DNA from 2 places in the Devosia rhizoryzae genome. Region 2 is predicted to be linked to the other one. Evidence: predicted binding sites of a transcription regulator. Region 2 holds the regulator's gene; the other holds the start of a gene.
The links. The regulator PhoB, encoded in region 2, activates phosphate uptake and scavenging genes when phosphate is short. The targets are predictions, from matches to a motif close to TGTCATNNANCTGTCAT.
Positions count from the first base shown of each region.

Region 1: JI748_RS04080 (esterase-like activity of phytase family protein) is a predicted target of PhoB. The motif match lies at 4,886-4,902, and genes of this name have one in related genera.

Region 1 is NZ_CP068046.1:814,565-822,146, forward strand. Features, by position in the region: gene JI748_RS04060 (aminopeptidase P family protein) at 1-218, opposite strand, end outside; gene JI748_RS17475 (hypothetical protein) at 340-471, shown strand; gene JI748_RS17480 (hypothetical protein) at 591-722, shown strand; gene JI748_RS04065 (50S ribosomal protein L11 methyltransferase) at 934-1,803, opposite strand; gene JI748_RS04070 (heavy metal-binding domain-containing protein) at 1,862-2,179, opposite strand; gene JI748_RS04075 (ATP-dependent helicase) at 2,432-4,768, opposite strand; gene JI748_RS04080 (esterase-like activity of phytase family protein) at 4,947-7,085, shown strand; gene JI748_RS04085 (AsmA family protein) at 7,222-7,582, shown strand, end outside.
Region 2 is NZ_CP068046.1:592,209-599,790, reverse strand. Features, by position in the region: gene JI748_RS02990 (substrate-binding domain-containing protein) at 1-207, shown strand, start outside; gene pstC (phosphate ABC transporter permease subunit PstC) at 264-1,643, shown strand; gene pstA (phosphate ABC transporter permease PstA) at 1,640-3,004, shown strand; gene pstB (phosphate ABC transporter ATP-binding protein PstB) at 3,079-3,861, shown strand; gene phoU (phosphate signaling complex protein PhoU) at 3,885-4,595, shown strand; gene phoB (phosphate regulon transcriptional regulator PhoB) at 4,757-5,458, shown strand; gene JI748_RS02960 (DMT family transporter) at 5,660-6,157, shown strand; gene JI748_RS02955 (DMT family transporter) at 6,154-6,576, shown strand; gene JI748_RS02950 (aldehyde dehydrogenase family protein) at 6,634-7,582, opposite strand, start outside.

The sequences.
Region 1 (7,582 bases), 220 kb from region 2:
CCGGCCGAGCCGGTAAAGCCGGTGAGATAAGCCAGCCGCGCTTCGCTGGCCGGCACGGACTCGCCGCGATGCGCATCGGCGCGCGGAACAAGGAAGGCATCGACATGCGCCCACTGCATAGCGGCGCGCAGGTCGGCAAGGCGAGGCGCCACCTGGCTCGGGTCGGATTTTTCCTCGAAGCTCTGGAATTTAGCGGGCGGGAAGGCGGTGTCGGTCATGGTTTTTCCTGACGCAAAGCCGGCTACTACATGCGCTGCCGGCATGGCTATCTTGTGTCATCAGCGCTGGTGCGGGCGCGGTTCGAACCTATCTTAAGGGCACAGGTCAAGGAGATGAAAAATGAACAAGGGCAAGAATTTCTTTCGGCGCACCCTCGACGCCATTGTCGAAGGCCGCGCCCGCGAGGCTCAGCGCTTTGTCGATAGATACGAGCGCGACCATGGCTTGCGCGACAAAATGAACGGCCGTTAACCGCGGTCTGCACTTCCGGCATGGCAGGCTTGCCGGTGCGCCCCTAACCAGGGCAGCGCGAACAGCCTAGAGAGAGCAAGACGGCTACCAAACGTTTGGTCCGTCGCATGGAGTAGAAGATGACTGAGAGCAAGAATGGTTTCCGCAGCGCATTGGGTGGCCTTATCGACGCCCGGAGCCGCGAAGCCACCCGCCAGGTCAGCTATCGCATGCAGCACCAGCTGATCGGCGCAGTAACCAAGCGCCCGTAAGGCTGCTGCAGCACTCGCTGACGATCAAGCCCCGATCCCCGAAGCCTGCTTCGGGGATTTTGTTTTTTGCGTTCGAGAAAGACCCCCACCCAACCTCCCCCTGAAGTAGGGGGAGAGCCGCATCTCGCTTGTCGCCACTTCGGTGTTTGTCCACCGGACGCACTCCTCCCCCTACTTCAGGGGGAGGTTGGGTGGGGGTCCTCCTAGCGAGTTACCGCTTTTCCAGCACCAGCGTTGTCCAGTCCTTGCGCTTGAGATGATCGCGCAGGGTGAAGCCTGCCTTTTCATAAGCCTCGATGACGCCGTCGGCCTGGGTGTTGAGGATACCCGACAAAATCGCCGTGCCACCCGCCTGGGTGATGACGCCCATGCCCGGCGCCAGCTCCACGAGGGGGCCGGCCAGGATATTGGCGACCACGAGATCGTAGGGTGCGCGTGCGGCAATGGCATGGTGGTCGAGACCGGTTGCGACCAGTGTGTCGATCAGACCGGCCACCTCGTTGTCGCGGGCATTGTCGTCCGTGGTGGTAACGGCGATGGGGTCGATATCGGTCGCCAGCACCTTCTTGCCGGTGCGCTTGGCAAGAGCGATGGCAAGGACGCCGGTGCCGGTGCCGACATCGATCATGGCGCTGGGGCTCTTGGTCTCGAGCACGGCCTCGATGGCTTCGAGGCACCCTGTCGTGGTCTCGTGGTGCCCCGTGCCGAAAGCCTGTGCCGCGTCGATGCGCATCGGCGTCAGCCCTTCGGGGATCGGCCCGGTTTCGTGGCTGCCATAAACATAGAAGCCACCCGCGATCACGGGCGCCAGGCCTTCAAGCGACTTGGCGACCCAGTTGACTTCCGGATCGATCGGCTCGACCGAGAACTGCACTGTGCCGCCCAGCACTTCCTGCGCCAGCGCGTTGAAGGCTTCGAGGTCGGGCGGGCTGTCGCAGGCGGCTTCAAACACCCATTCCCCGGTCTCTTCGTTTTCATGCGCCGAAGCGGTCAGCGCCAGCTCGTCGCGCTCTGCCACGGCGTCGACCAGGGCATAGGCCTGTTCCTTGGTGAGGGAAACGGAGAGCTGGTCGACGGACATGAGTGGCCTCGGATTTGGTTCGAGGCCATTGAGGCAAGCTTGGCGCCTAAGTCAATGACTAGAGCTTGACCGCCGTGCCAGACACCGAAACCATCAGCATCGAGCCGTTCTGGCCGACGACTTCATAGTCGATATCGACGCCGACCACCGCATCGGCTCCCATGCGCCGGGCTTCGTCGGCGAGCTCGCGATAGGCCTCTTCGCGCGCGCTGCGCAGCGTCGATTCATAGGCGCCTGCGCGGCCGCCGACAATGTCGCGAATGCCGGCAAACAGGTCCTTGAAGATGTTCGCGCCAACGATCACCTCGCCGGTGGCGATGCCGAGATAGTCACGGATCGGGCGGCCTTCCAGGGTGGGGGTGGTCGAGATGATCATGGGGTCCTCCAGGTTTGTGTGGAGGATGTGGGAAGGGTGGGGCGGAGTGCAAGGGGGAGACGGTAAAGGCACCCCCTCCCACCTGCGCTACGGCCAAGAGGCCTAGCTGCGGTTCCCCCCCTCTAAGGGGGAGGGTGGGTCCGGTGAGAGTGGCAGCTAATTGCCAACGAGTGGAGTTCATCTTCCCCCTCAAAGGGGAAGGCAAGCAAAGCTTAGGTGCGCAGCGCCTTAGCGACGCTCGGAAGGGGGTGCCTAACCCTTCGTCACAAAGCTCTCCAAGACCTTCTTGGTCCCCGCCTTGTCGAACTCGATGGTCAGCTTATTGCCCTCGATATTCATCACCTCGCCATAGCCGAACTTGAGGTGGAATACCCGGTCGGACACCTCGAAGCCGCTCGACTGGCTGCCAAGATCGACGGAGCGGGCGACCAGTTCGCCCTCTATGGTCAGCGGCCCGCCACCCTTGCGCGTTGCCTGCTGCGCACGCGCCCGCTGCCAGCCGGGCGTTTCGTAGACGCTTTCGAAAGGGTCGGCCTTGTTGAAGCGGCTCGAGGCGCCGCCGCCATAGCTATAGCCGCCATAGGCCGAGCCGCGATCGGTGACGTCCAGCACGTCGGGCGGCAGTTCGTCGATGAAGCGCGATGGAATGGCCGATTGCCAGAGCCCGTGGATGCGCCGGTTCTGCGCTGCCGAAATCCGCACACGCTTGCGGCCGCGGGTTATGCCGACATAGCCGAGGCGCCGTTCCTCTTCGAGCCCGGCGCGCCCCGACTCGTCCATCGAGCGCTGGCTTGGAAAGGTTCCGTCTTCCCAGCCGGGCAGGAATACCGTGTTATATTCGAGCCCCTTGGCAGAGTGGAGCGTCATGATGGTGACGGCATCACTGGCCTCGGCGCTGTCGCGGTCCATGACCAGCGATATATGCTCGAGAAAGCCGCCCAGCGTCTCGAACTCTTCCATGGAACGGCTGAGTTCCTTGAGGTTTTCCTTGCGGCCCTCGCTTTCGGCGGATTTGTCTGCCGAAAGCATGTCCATATAGCCGCTTTCTTCCAGGATCTGTTCGACCAGCTGGTAGGGCGGCAGGCTTTCGGCACGATAGGACCAATCGTCGAATTGCGCCACCAGGGCACGCAGGACCGAGCGCTGCTTGGGCTTGAGGTCCTCGGTTTCCACCAGCATGCGCGTCGACTGCAGAAGCGGCACGTTCTGGTGGCGAGCCGTCGCGGTCAGCATGTTGACGGTCGAGTCGCCGAGGCCACGCTTGGGCACGTTGATGATGCGTTCGAAAGCCAGATCGTCAAAGGGCTGTGCAACCAGCCGCAGATAGGCCAGAGCATCACGAATTTCCTTGCGCTCATAGAAGCGCGGACCGCCGATGACGCGGTAGTTCAGCCCCAGCGTGATGAAGCGTTCTTCGAACTCGCGCATCTGGAAGGAAGCGCGGACCAGGATGGCCATTGAATTGAGCGGTTCGCCGAGGCGCTGGAACTGCTCAATTTCCTCGCCGACTGTGCGCGCCTCTTCCTCGCTGTCATAGACCTGGGTGAACGAGATCGGTTCGCCCGCTTCGGCGACATCGGTGTGGAGCGTCTTGCCCAGGCGGCCTTCGTTGAAGGCGATCAGGGTCGAAGCGGCCTTGAGGATATTGGCGGTCGAGCGATAGTTGCGCTCAAGCTTGACCACCTTGGCGCCCGGAAAATCCTTTTCGAAGCGCAGGATGTTGTCCACCTCGGCGCCGCGCCAGCCGTAGATCGACTGGTCATCGTCACCGACCACGCAGATATTGGCCTCGTTTGCGGGACGGCCCTGCGCCAGGAGGCGCAGCCAAAGATACTGGGCGGTGTTGCTGTCCTGGTATTCGTCGACCAGCATGTACTTAAAGCGCTTGTGGTATTCGGCAAGCACGTCGGGCTGTTCGCGGAACAAGCGAATGCATTCAAGCAGCAGGTCGCCGAAATCGACGGCGTTGAGCGTTTTGAGGCGGGCCTGGTAGTCCGCATAAAGGTTGGGCAAACGGCCATTGGCGAAGACGCTGCTTTCCGACGCCGGCACGTCCTTGGGCAACCAGCCCCGGTTCTTCCAGGTATCGAGCAGCCCGGCAAAGCCGCGAGCGGTCCAGCGCTTTTCATCGATGTTTTCGGCCGCCAGCAACTGCTTGATCAGCCGGATCTGGTCGTCGGTATCAAGGATGGTGAAGCTGGGTTTAAGATCGACCAGTTCCGCGTGCTGGCGCAAAATGCGGGCGGAAACCGAGTGGAACGTGCCCATCCAAGGCATGCCGTCGAAGTTTGGCACAAGCTCATGGATGCGCTTTTTCATCTCGCCCGCTGCCTTGTTGGTAAAGGTCACGGCTAGGATCTGGCTGCCCCAGGCAAGGCGCTGGTTGAGAATGTGGGCGATACGTGTCGTCAGCACCCGCGTCTTGCCGGTACCGGCACCCGCCAGCACCAGAACCGGGCCTTCCGTTGCAAGCACGGCGTCGCGCTGCTCGGGGTTGAGGCCAGCCAGATAGTCCATCGCTGGCGCCTGTTGAAGGCGGCTGGTATTCGGCCCGGCGCCGGGACGGTAAAGGGGTGCGGGTTCGGCCATGCGGTGCTTTGTTCCGGGGCCGGCGCCGCGATGAGCAGCAAGCCGGGCCTTGACGAATCTTGATTTGTTCTCGTCGCAATATAGGGACGGCGACTGTCCCTGTATAGAAGCGCAGCCTGTCACATGGACGTCACGCACCCGGCCTAATCGAGCCCCGCATCATATCCGGGGACTATTCATGATTGCCCAAAAGCGTCTGGCTGCCTTGAGCGCGGCCCTGTTGCTGACCACTGCCGGCGTTCAGGCCGAGCAGTATTTCAACCGAGTTTCGAGCTTTGCCGTGGCGCAGAATGCGCCTGAGGCGGACGCCACGTCATCGGAAATCATCGCCGCCACCGAAGATGGCATGACGCTGATCTATTCGGATAGCCCGGGCGGCGGCATCGGCTTTGTGGATATAACCGACGCTTCGGCGCCAAAGGCTGCCGGCTATCTGGCCATCGAAGGCGAGCCGACCTCGGTCGCCATCATCGGCGACAAGGCCTATGTCGGCGTCAATACCTCCGAGAGCTTCACCGAACCGTCCGGCAAGCTGGTCGTCGTCGATATCGCGACGCAGACCGCCGAAGCCGAATATGACTTCGGCGGACAGCCCGATTCTGTTGCCCGCAACAAGACCGGTACGCTCCTTGCCATCGCCATCGAAAACGAGCGCGACGAAGAGGTCAATGACGGCGACATTCCGCAGATGCCGTCGGGCTTTCTGGTGATCTTCGACGTCGCCGCCGCAACGCTCAAGACCGTGGACGTCACCGGCCTGGCCGAGATCGCCGGCGATGACGCGGAACCCGAATTTGTCAGCTTCAACGACAATGACGAAATCGCGCTGACGCTGCAGGAAAATAATGCGATCGTCATCATCGACGGCACCACCGGCGAAGTGACGGGCCATTTCAGCGCCGGTTCGACCACGCTGACGGACGTCGACACCAAGCGCGATGGTGTCCTCGATTTCACCGGCACGCAGGAAGATCGTCTGCGCGAGCCGGACTCGGTCAAGTGGCTCGACAACGATCGCCTGGTCATCGCCAATGAAGGCGACTGGAACGGCGGCGCTCGCGGCTTCACCATCTTCTCCAAGGATGGCGAAGAACTGTTCGAAGCCGGCAATGCGCTCGATCACAACGCCGCCCAGCTCGGCCACTATCCAGAGCACCGCAACTCCAAGGGCGTCGAGCCCGAAGGCCTTGATGTCGCGATGTTTGGCGAAACCAACTATATCTTCGTCACCGAAGAACGCGCCTCGCTGATCGCGGTCTACAAGGACAGCGGCGAAGAGCCCGAATTCGTCCAGGCGCTACCCTCCGGCATTTCGCCCGAAGGCGTCGTTGCCATCCCGTCGCGCAATCTTCTCGCCACGGCCAATGAGGTCGATCTGCGCGAAGACGGCGGCGTGGGCTCCCATGTCATGATCTATGAGCTTGCCGAAGGCGAAGCGAACTATCCGCAGATCATGTCCGATCTCGACGCCGACGATCGCCCGATCGGCTGGGCCGCTCTTTCGGGCGCCTATGCCATCGAACCCGGCAAGCTCGTTGCCGTCAGCGACAGCGCTTTCAACGAAGCTGCGATCTATACCATTGATGCCACCGAAACCCCGGCACGCATCACCGCCAAGACGGTGATCACCCGCAACGGCCACCCGGCGCAGAAGCTTGATCTCGAAGGCATCACTGGTGACGGCGAAGGCGGCTTCTGGTTGGCCTCCGAAGGCGACACGGCCAAGCTGACGCCGCACGCCCTGTTCCACGTCAATGCCGATGGCGAGATCGAAGACGAAATCGCCTTCCCGGCAGACCTGCTTGCCGGCGAAACCCGCTCGGGTTCTGAGGGCATTGCCATGGTCGGCGACACGCTCTGGATCGCCATCCAGCGCGAGTGGAAGGACGACGAAAAGGGTTTTGTGAAGCTCGTCGGCTACAACACCGAAACGGAAGAGTGGAGCGCCGTCCGCTACCCGCTCGAAGCGGCGGCCGAGGGCACCTGGGTCGGCCTGTCGGAAATCACGCTTCATGGCGACTATGTCTACCTGATCGAGCGCGACAACCAGATCGGCGACAAGGCCAAGCTCAAGGCCGTGTACCGCGTGCCGGTTGCCGAACTCGAAGGCGCTGAACTGGGCGGTGAACTGCCGACCGTTTCCAAGGAACTGGTCCGTGATCTCGTGCCCGATCTGGCCGCGCAGAACGGCTATGTCGTCGACAAGGTGGAAAGCCTCGCCATCGACGCCGACGGCAAGGCCTATGTGATCACCGACAATGACGGCGTCGACGACAGCTCGGGCGAAACGTTCTTCTGGACGTTCGACATCGAGTAAGCTTCGCGTATGAGGAAGGAAACGGCCGGGAGCGATCCCGGCCGTTTTGCATCTCAATTCCTCCGGCGCCCGCTTGCGCAAGGGCTGCAAGTGCCTACACTTGCATGAGGTTCTTAGCGGGAAACGAACGGCTCCAGTGCTTAATCGCATCTATATCATCGTCGGCATGCTCGCCATCGTGGTGCTGGCCGGCGCCTTTATTGCGCCGCGCTTTATCCAGTGGAGCGATTACCGCGATCGCATGGAGGACCTGGCCACGGGCGTGCTCGGTGCCGACGTGACGATTCGGGGCGATATCTCCTTCTCGCTGCTACCGACGCCGCGCCTTGAATTTTCCGATGTGGTGGTCGGCGACATCGAATCCCCTGCCGCCACCGTCCAGGGCGTGGAAGCCGAGTTCGCGCTGATGGATTTCTTGCGCGACAATTACACCGTTACCGCGCTGACCCTCAACCAGCCGCAGGTCGACCTGGTGCTCGATGAAAGCGGCTTGTTCA
Region 2 (7,582 bases):
GACGGCGAATACCCGGTCTCGCGCCCGCTGTTCTTCTACGTCAAGGGTCAGCACATCGGCGTCATCCCCGGCCTTCAGGAATACACCCAGTTCTTCCTCTCCGAGCAGATCTCGGGTGAGGGCGGCACGCTCGAAGCTGCTGGTTTGATCCCGCAGCCTGCCGAGAAGACCGCTGAGGTCCTGGCCGCTTTCGAAGCCGGCATGTAAGCTCCACAAGGGTCGCGCGAAGCGCGGCCCTTCCCCTTTCCAGCGGGATTGCGCGCATGAACTCCCTGATAATTGCCGTCCTTTTGCTCGCCCTGCTTGGTCTGGCCTACCAGACGGGCTGGATGACCAGCCGCCGCCTTGCGACCCCGAACGGGGTCAAAGTTCACTCCCGCCCCCAATACCATGCTGCTCGCGTTGCCCTGTGGACTCTGGTGCCGGCCCTCGTGATCCTCGCGATCTGGGGCCTTTTCGGCACTGACCTCACGCGCAGCTATGCCGTGTCGCTCATCCCCACGGAAACACTCGTCGCCCTCGACCAGATCGGCCTCAACGCCACGCTGCAGCGCATCTACGCGCTTGCTTCGGGCTATGGTGTCGCCGGCGCCGTCCAGCCGTTTGAGCAGTCCGCTGCCGATGCGCTCCGCAATTTCCAGCTGATCACTTTTCTCGCCCTGATCGCGGCGGTCGCAGCCGTCGGCATCTTCGGCCTGCTCTATGCCCGCTCCCGGATCACGCCACGCCTGCGCGCCCGCAACATCGTCGAAACCGTCGTTACCGCGCTTTTGATCTTCTGCTCGGCAGTCGCGATCCTGACCACAGTCGGCATCGTTCTTTCGCTTCTATCCGAAGCCATCCGCTTCTTCAGCTTCATCAACCCGGTCGACTTCTTCTTCGGAACTGTCTGGAACCCCGGCTTTTCCTCGACCGGCACCGGCAATCATGGCCAGTACGGGCTCCTGCCGCTCCTTACCGGCACCCTCTGGGTCGCGGCGATCGCTTCGCTCGTCGCCGTTCCGATCGGCCTGATGACCGCGATCTACCTGTCCCAATACGCCCCGCGCCAGGTGCGCGCCGTGGTCAAGCCCCTGATCGAAATCCTCGCCGGTATCCCGACCATCGTCTACGGTTTCTTCGCCCTCGTCAGCGTCGGCCCCTTCCTGCGCAATGCGGGTGGCGCGATTGGCCTCAACATCAGCGCCACCAGTGCCCTGACGGCAGGTCTGGTCATGGGCATCATGATCATCCCCTTCATCTCCTCGCTTAGTGACGACATCCTCAACCAGGTGCCCAAGTCCCTGCGCGATGGTGCCTACGGCCTGGGCGCCACCCAGTCCGAAACCATCCGCAATGTTCTCCTGCCCGCCGCCCTCCCCGGCATTGTCGGTGCCTTCCTCCTCGCCGTCAGCCGTGCCATCGGCGAAACCATGATCGTGGTTCTGGCCGCCGGCAACAGCCCGGTGCTGCGCGGAACGCCGCTCGAGCCGATCTCGACCATCACCGTCTCGATCGTCAATCAGCTGACCGGCGACACCGATTTCACCGGTCCGCAATCCCTTGTCGCCTTTGCACTGGGTCTGACCCTCTTCGTCATGACCCTTATCCTCAACATCGTGGCCCTCTACATCGTCCGCCGCTTCCGGGAACAGTACGAATGAGCGAACTTCAGAGCTCCGGTCGCGCGGCCGCCGCCAAGCGCACCCAGACCATCCGTGACGGTCTTCGCAAGCGTCACCGCAGCGAACAGCTGTTCCGCGCCTTGGGCATCCTCGCGATCTGCGCCGCCCTCGGCTTCGTGGGCCTGCTCTTTGCCGACGTTCTGCGCAAGGGTGTCCCAGCCTTCTGGCAGGCCAATCTCCATCTCGACGTGACCTTTGATCCTGAACTGATCGGCGCTGATCCGCGTCCAGTCCGCGCCGAAGGTCAGTCCATCGCCGACTACAATGCAGCCATCCTTGCCTGGCAGCGCAGCATCGCCATGCTGAACTGGAACAATGTCGTCGAAGCCTCGATGCGCAGCGTCACGCCGGCCGATCTCGAGATCGACAGCCGGCAGATCCTGAGCATCCCCGAGACCAATGCTCGCCACGTGATCCGTGAAGCCTTCGTCGCCAATCCCGATTTGATGGGCCAGACCGTCCGCTTCGACCTTCTCGCCTCTGCCAATACCGACAATTGGGTCAAGGGCAATATCGATCGCACCCTGGGTGACGCCCAGCAGCAGCTGTCGGCCCCCGCTCGCCAGCTGATCGACGCCTTGGAGGAAAACGGCACCATCACGCAGGATTTCGCCTGGGGCATTTTTACCAATGTCGATAGCCGCTCCGCCCCCGCGTCGGCAGGCCTGGCCGGCGCCTTCATGGGCTCGCTTTACATGATGCTCGTGGTGATCGTCTTGGCCGTCCCGATCGGAGTCGCCAGCGCCATCTACCTTGAAGAGTTCGCGCCAAAATCGCGCTTTACCGATCTCATCGAGGTCAACATCAACAACCTGGCGGCCGTGCCCTCGATTGTCTTCGGTCTCCTTGGCGCCGCGGTCTTCATCAACTTCTTCCATCTGCCCCGCTCCGCCCCGCTGGTCGGTGGTCTCGTGCTGACCTTGATGACCCTGCCTACCATCATCATTGCCACCCGCGCGGCGCTGCAGGGCGTCTCCCCTGCTTTGCGTCAGGCGGCACTTGGGCTGGGTGCCTCCCGCACCCAGATGGTGTTCCACCACGTCTTGCCCGTGACCTTCCCCTCGATCCTCACCGCAACCATCATCGGCGTTGCCCAGGCTCTGGGTGAAACGGCGCCGCTCCTGCTGATCGGCATGAGCGCCTTCGTGGCCTCGATCCCCGGCTCCGTCGTCGATCAGGCCACCGCGCTGCCGGTCCAGATCTTCCTTTGGCAGGGCAACGAAAACCGCAACTTCTTCGAGGCGCGCACCTCAGCCGCAATTCTGGTGCTCTTGGGCCTCATGATCCTTCTCAACGCCGTCGCTATCTTCCTGCGTACCCGTCTGGAGCGCCGCGCATGACCCAACTGGAGAATTCCCCTATGGATATGATCGCCGGCAAGCCCAAGATGACCCAGCAAACGGTATCGAGCTCCATGAACCCCGCCGAACTTATGGATCGCCAGATCCGTCTCACCGCCCGCGACGTCACCGTCCATTACGGTCCCAAGCAGGCCCTGCACGGCATCTCGATCGACATCCCCGATCGCGCCGTCACATCCTTTATCGGACCGTCGGGCTGCGGCAAGTCGACCTTCCTGCGCTGCATCAATCGCATGAATGACACGATCGAAGGCGCCAAGGTTGGCGGCCGCATCGAGCTCGACGGCCAGGACATCTATGCGCAGGACCTCGACGTTGTCGAACTGCGCGCCCGCATCGGCATGGTGTTCCAGAAGCCCAACCCCTTCCCCAAGTCGATCTACGAAAACGTCGCCTACGGCCCCAAGATTCACGGCATTGCCAGGAACAAGGCTGATCTCGACGAGATCGTCATCTCTTCGCTCCGCAAGGCGGGTCTTTTCGAAGAGGTCAAGGATCGCCTCAACGAGCCCGGCACCGGCCTTTCTGGCGGTCAGCAGCAGCGTCTCTGCATCGCCCGCGCCATTGCCGTCGGCCCCGAAGTCATTCTGATGGACGAGCCCTGCTCGGCCCTTGACCCGATCGCGACCGCCATCATCGAAGAGCTGATCGACGAACTGCGCGAGAACTACACCATCGTCATCGTCACCCACTCCATGCAGCAGGCCGCCCGCGTCTCGCAGAAGACCGCCTTCTTCCACCTGGGCAACCTGATCGAGCAGGGCGACACCGAAGACATCTTCACCAATCCGGTGAACAAGCAGACCCAGGACTACATCATGGGCCGCATCGGCTGATCGCCGAGGCTGGAGGAACTGAAATGCCCAATACTGGCACCGACCACATCGTTACGTCCTACAACGAAGAGCTGCACAGCCTCGCCCAGGCCATCGCCGAAATGGGCGGCCAGGTGGAAGCCGCCATCGAGAACGGCACCCGCGCCCTGCTCAAGCTCGATCGCGAACTGGCCGACGTCACCATCATTGCCGATCAGCGCATCGACGAAATGCAGCGCAAGATCGACGACATGGCCGTTTCCATGATCGCCCGCCGCCAGCCGATGGCTTCCGATCTGCGCGCCATCATCACCTCGGTGCATGTGGCATCCGATCTCGAACGCATCGGCGACATGGCCAAGCAACTAGCCCGCCGTTCGCTCAAGCTCGAAGGTATCAACCTGCAGCCCACCTTCTACAACGGCGTCAAGAACATGACCGCCCTTGTCATGGGTCAGGTCAAGGATGCGCTCGACGCCTATTCGAACCGCGACTCGGCCGCCTCGGTCGAAGTCTGCAACCGCGACGACCAGGTCGATGCGATGCACACTTCACTGTTCCGCGAGCTCCTCACCTACATGATGGAAGATCCGCGCAACATCACCACCTGCACGCATCTCCTCTTTTGCGCCAAGAGCCTCGAACGCATCGGCGACCACGCCACCAACATCGCGGAACGCGCCTACTATCTCGCCACCGGCAAGCAGCTCACCGGCGACGTGCAGGATCTCCAACGCCAGCAGATCAAGGTCTGATCACCTCTCCCTCCGAGAGAGGTCGGCGCAAAGCGCCGGGTGAGGCCGAAACTTGGCACTGCCGTTGCATCCTCCTCCCCCTTCTTCAGGGGGAGGGAAGGTGGGGGTTGGTGCCACAACAATGAACCATCGGGTCACCACCCGACCGACGGAGCACATCCATGCCCGCAACCATCCTCGTCGTCGAAGATGAAGGCGACATCGCCATCCTCCTTCGCTACAACCTTGAAGCAGAGGGTTTTCGCGTCATCACCGCCGAATCCGGTGACGAAGCGCATCGGGCGATCCAGGAAAAGCTCCCTGACCTGATCCTGCTTGACTGGATGCTGCCGGAAATCTCCGGCATCGAACTCTGCCGCCGCCTGCGCGCCCGGGACGAAACCGCTCGCGTCCCCATCATCATGCTGACCGCCCGCGGCGAAGAAGAAGAACGCGTTCGCGGCCTCACGACCGGTGCCGACGACTATATCGTCAAACCCTTCTCGGTCCCCGAACTCGTCGCCCGCATCCACGCTCTGCTGCGCCGGGCGAACCCCAACCTCGTCACCGCCTCCCTCCGCGTCGGTGACCTGGAACTCGACCGGACCACCCACCGCGTGCGCCGCGCCACCCGCGACATCCATCTTGGCCCCACCGAATATCGCCTGCTCGAATACCTGATGCGCCACCCCGGCCGCGTTTATTCCCGCGAGCAGCTTCTCGACGGCGTCTGGGGCAACGACGTCTATGTCGACGAACGCACCGTCGACGTCCACATTGGCCGCCTCCGTCGCGCCATCAACCGTGGCCGCGAATCCGACCCTATCCGCACCGTCCGCGGCGCCGGCTACGCCTTCGACGAACGCTTCGCCGCCGTCGCTTGAGGTGCTGCAACCACCGGCGCCCACCTTCCCCCTTGAGGGGAAGGCAAGCAGAGCTTAGGCCCCCCGGGCCTTAGCGTCGCTCGGAAGGGGGTAGTGGATAGCGTCCCGGGAACCGCCTCTTACCTTTGGTCACCGCGAAGCTGGCAGCGCCCCAGCCCTCCAGCTAAACTCGCGCCACCTCTCCCGAATCGGACTTTCCCCATGTCCATGCCCGCCGCGCAGCGGCCCAAACCGCTGCACCTCGTCCTCGCCTTCGGCAGCGGCGTGCTCCTGACATTCGCCGTCTTCATCAATGCCGAAGCCGGCCGCTACGGCGGCGCGCTCTTTTCGTCCTGGCTCGCCCACGGCACCGGCACCGTCGCCGCCATCCTCTTCCTCGCCGTGCTCTGGCGTCACCAGCGCGCCGAAGCTGCTGCATCGAAGGCCAGGATCGGCAAGGCCCCGCTCTGGGCATATCTGGGTGGCATTATCGGCGCCGCAACCGTCATGTTGACCTCGACATCCGTCAACACCCCGCTGGCCCTCGCCGGCACCCTCGCCCTTGGCCTCGCCGGCCAGGTTCTGCTCAGCCTCGCCGCCGACTTCTGGGGCCTGCTCGGCCTCCCCAAGCGCCGCCTCGATCTCCGCGACGCGGGCGCCGTCGTCCTGATCGTCGCCGGCAGCCTCCTGATCATTCTCTTCGGGCTCAACGCGGCATGATCATCCCCATCATCTTCGCCTTCACCGCTGGCCTCCTCGTCATTCTCAGTCGCCAGGTCAACGGCCGTCTGTCGCTCTCGACTTCGCCGCTGATCTCGTCCTTCTGGAACCACATCGTCGGTTTCGTTTTCTTGAGCCTGGTCGGCCTCGTCATCGGCGGGCTGATACCGCCCAATATCGGCGAGATCCCGTGGTGGGTCTTTTTCGGCGGCCCCATCGGCGTCATCTTCGTGGCCGCCGGCTCCTGGCTCATCACCCGGATCGGTGCCATCAACTCGACCCTTCTCGTCATCTCCGGCCAGATGGTTTCGGGTGTGCTCTTCGATTGGGCGCGCGGTATCCCGGTGACGCTTTGGGCCAGCGCGCTCGGCATCGTCCTCATCATCGCCGGCATGGCGCTGACACAGCGAAAACGTTAGCCCTCCGTTAACAAAAACGGGGCCACGCGGGCCCCGTAGAAGACGTTTTGCGAAAGATCAGCCAGCAGCAGTGTAGGCCGTCTTGACGATGGTGAAGAACTCCTTGGCATAGGTGCCCTGCTCTCGCGAACCATAGCTCGAACCCTTGCGGCCACCGAAGGGCACGTGGAAATCGACACCGGCCGTCGGCACGTTCACCATCACCATCCCGGCTTCCGAATTGCGCTTGAAGTGCGTCGCATATTTGAGCGAAGTCGTGACGATACCGGCACTTAGACCGAATTCCGTATCGTTCGCAGTATGGAGCGCTTCCTCGTAATCCTTCACCCGGATCACCGCCGCCACCGGCCCGAAAATTTCCTCACGGGCAATGCGCATCGAGTTGGTCGCTTCGGTAAAGAGCGTCGGCTGCAGGAAGTAGCCTTCATTGCCCTTCGTAACCCGCTCGCCACCGGCGGCAATCGTGGCGCCTTCCGACTTGCCGATCTCGATATAGTCGGTGTCCTGCTTGAGCTGGTTCGGATCGACCACCGGGCCGATTTCCGTATCCTTATCAAGGGCATCGCCCACGCGAAGACCCGCGGTGCGCGCTGCCAGCGCCTCGACGAACTTGTCGTGGATGCCTTCCGTCACGATCACGCGGCTCGACGCCGTGCAGCGCTGACCGGTCGAGAAAAACGCCGACTGCGCAACAGATTCAACGGCCACCTTGAGATCGGCATCGTCCAGCACGATGGTCGGGTTCTTGCCGCCCATTTCGAGCTGGAACTTGCGGCCAACCTTGATCGAAGCCTCGGCCACGCGCTTGCCCGTACCCACAGAACCGGTGAACGAAACGGCATTGACATCCGGGCTGTCGAGCAAGGTCTGACCAACAACAGACCCCTTGCCCATGACGAGGTTCAGCACGCCCTTCGGCAGGCCAGCACGCTGCAAAATATCCACGATCGCCCAGGTTGACCCCGGCACAAGGTCGGCAGGCTTGATGACGACGGTATTGCCATAG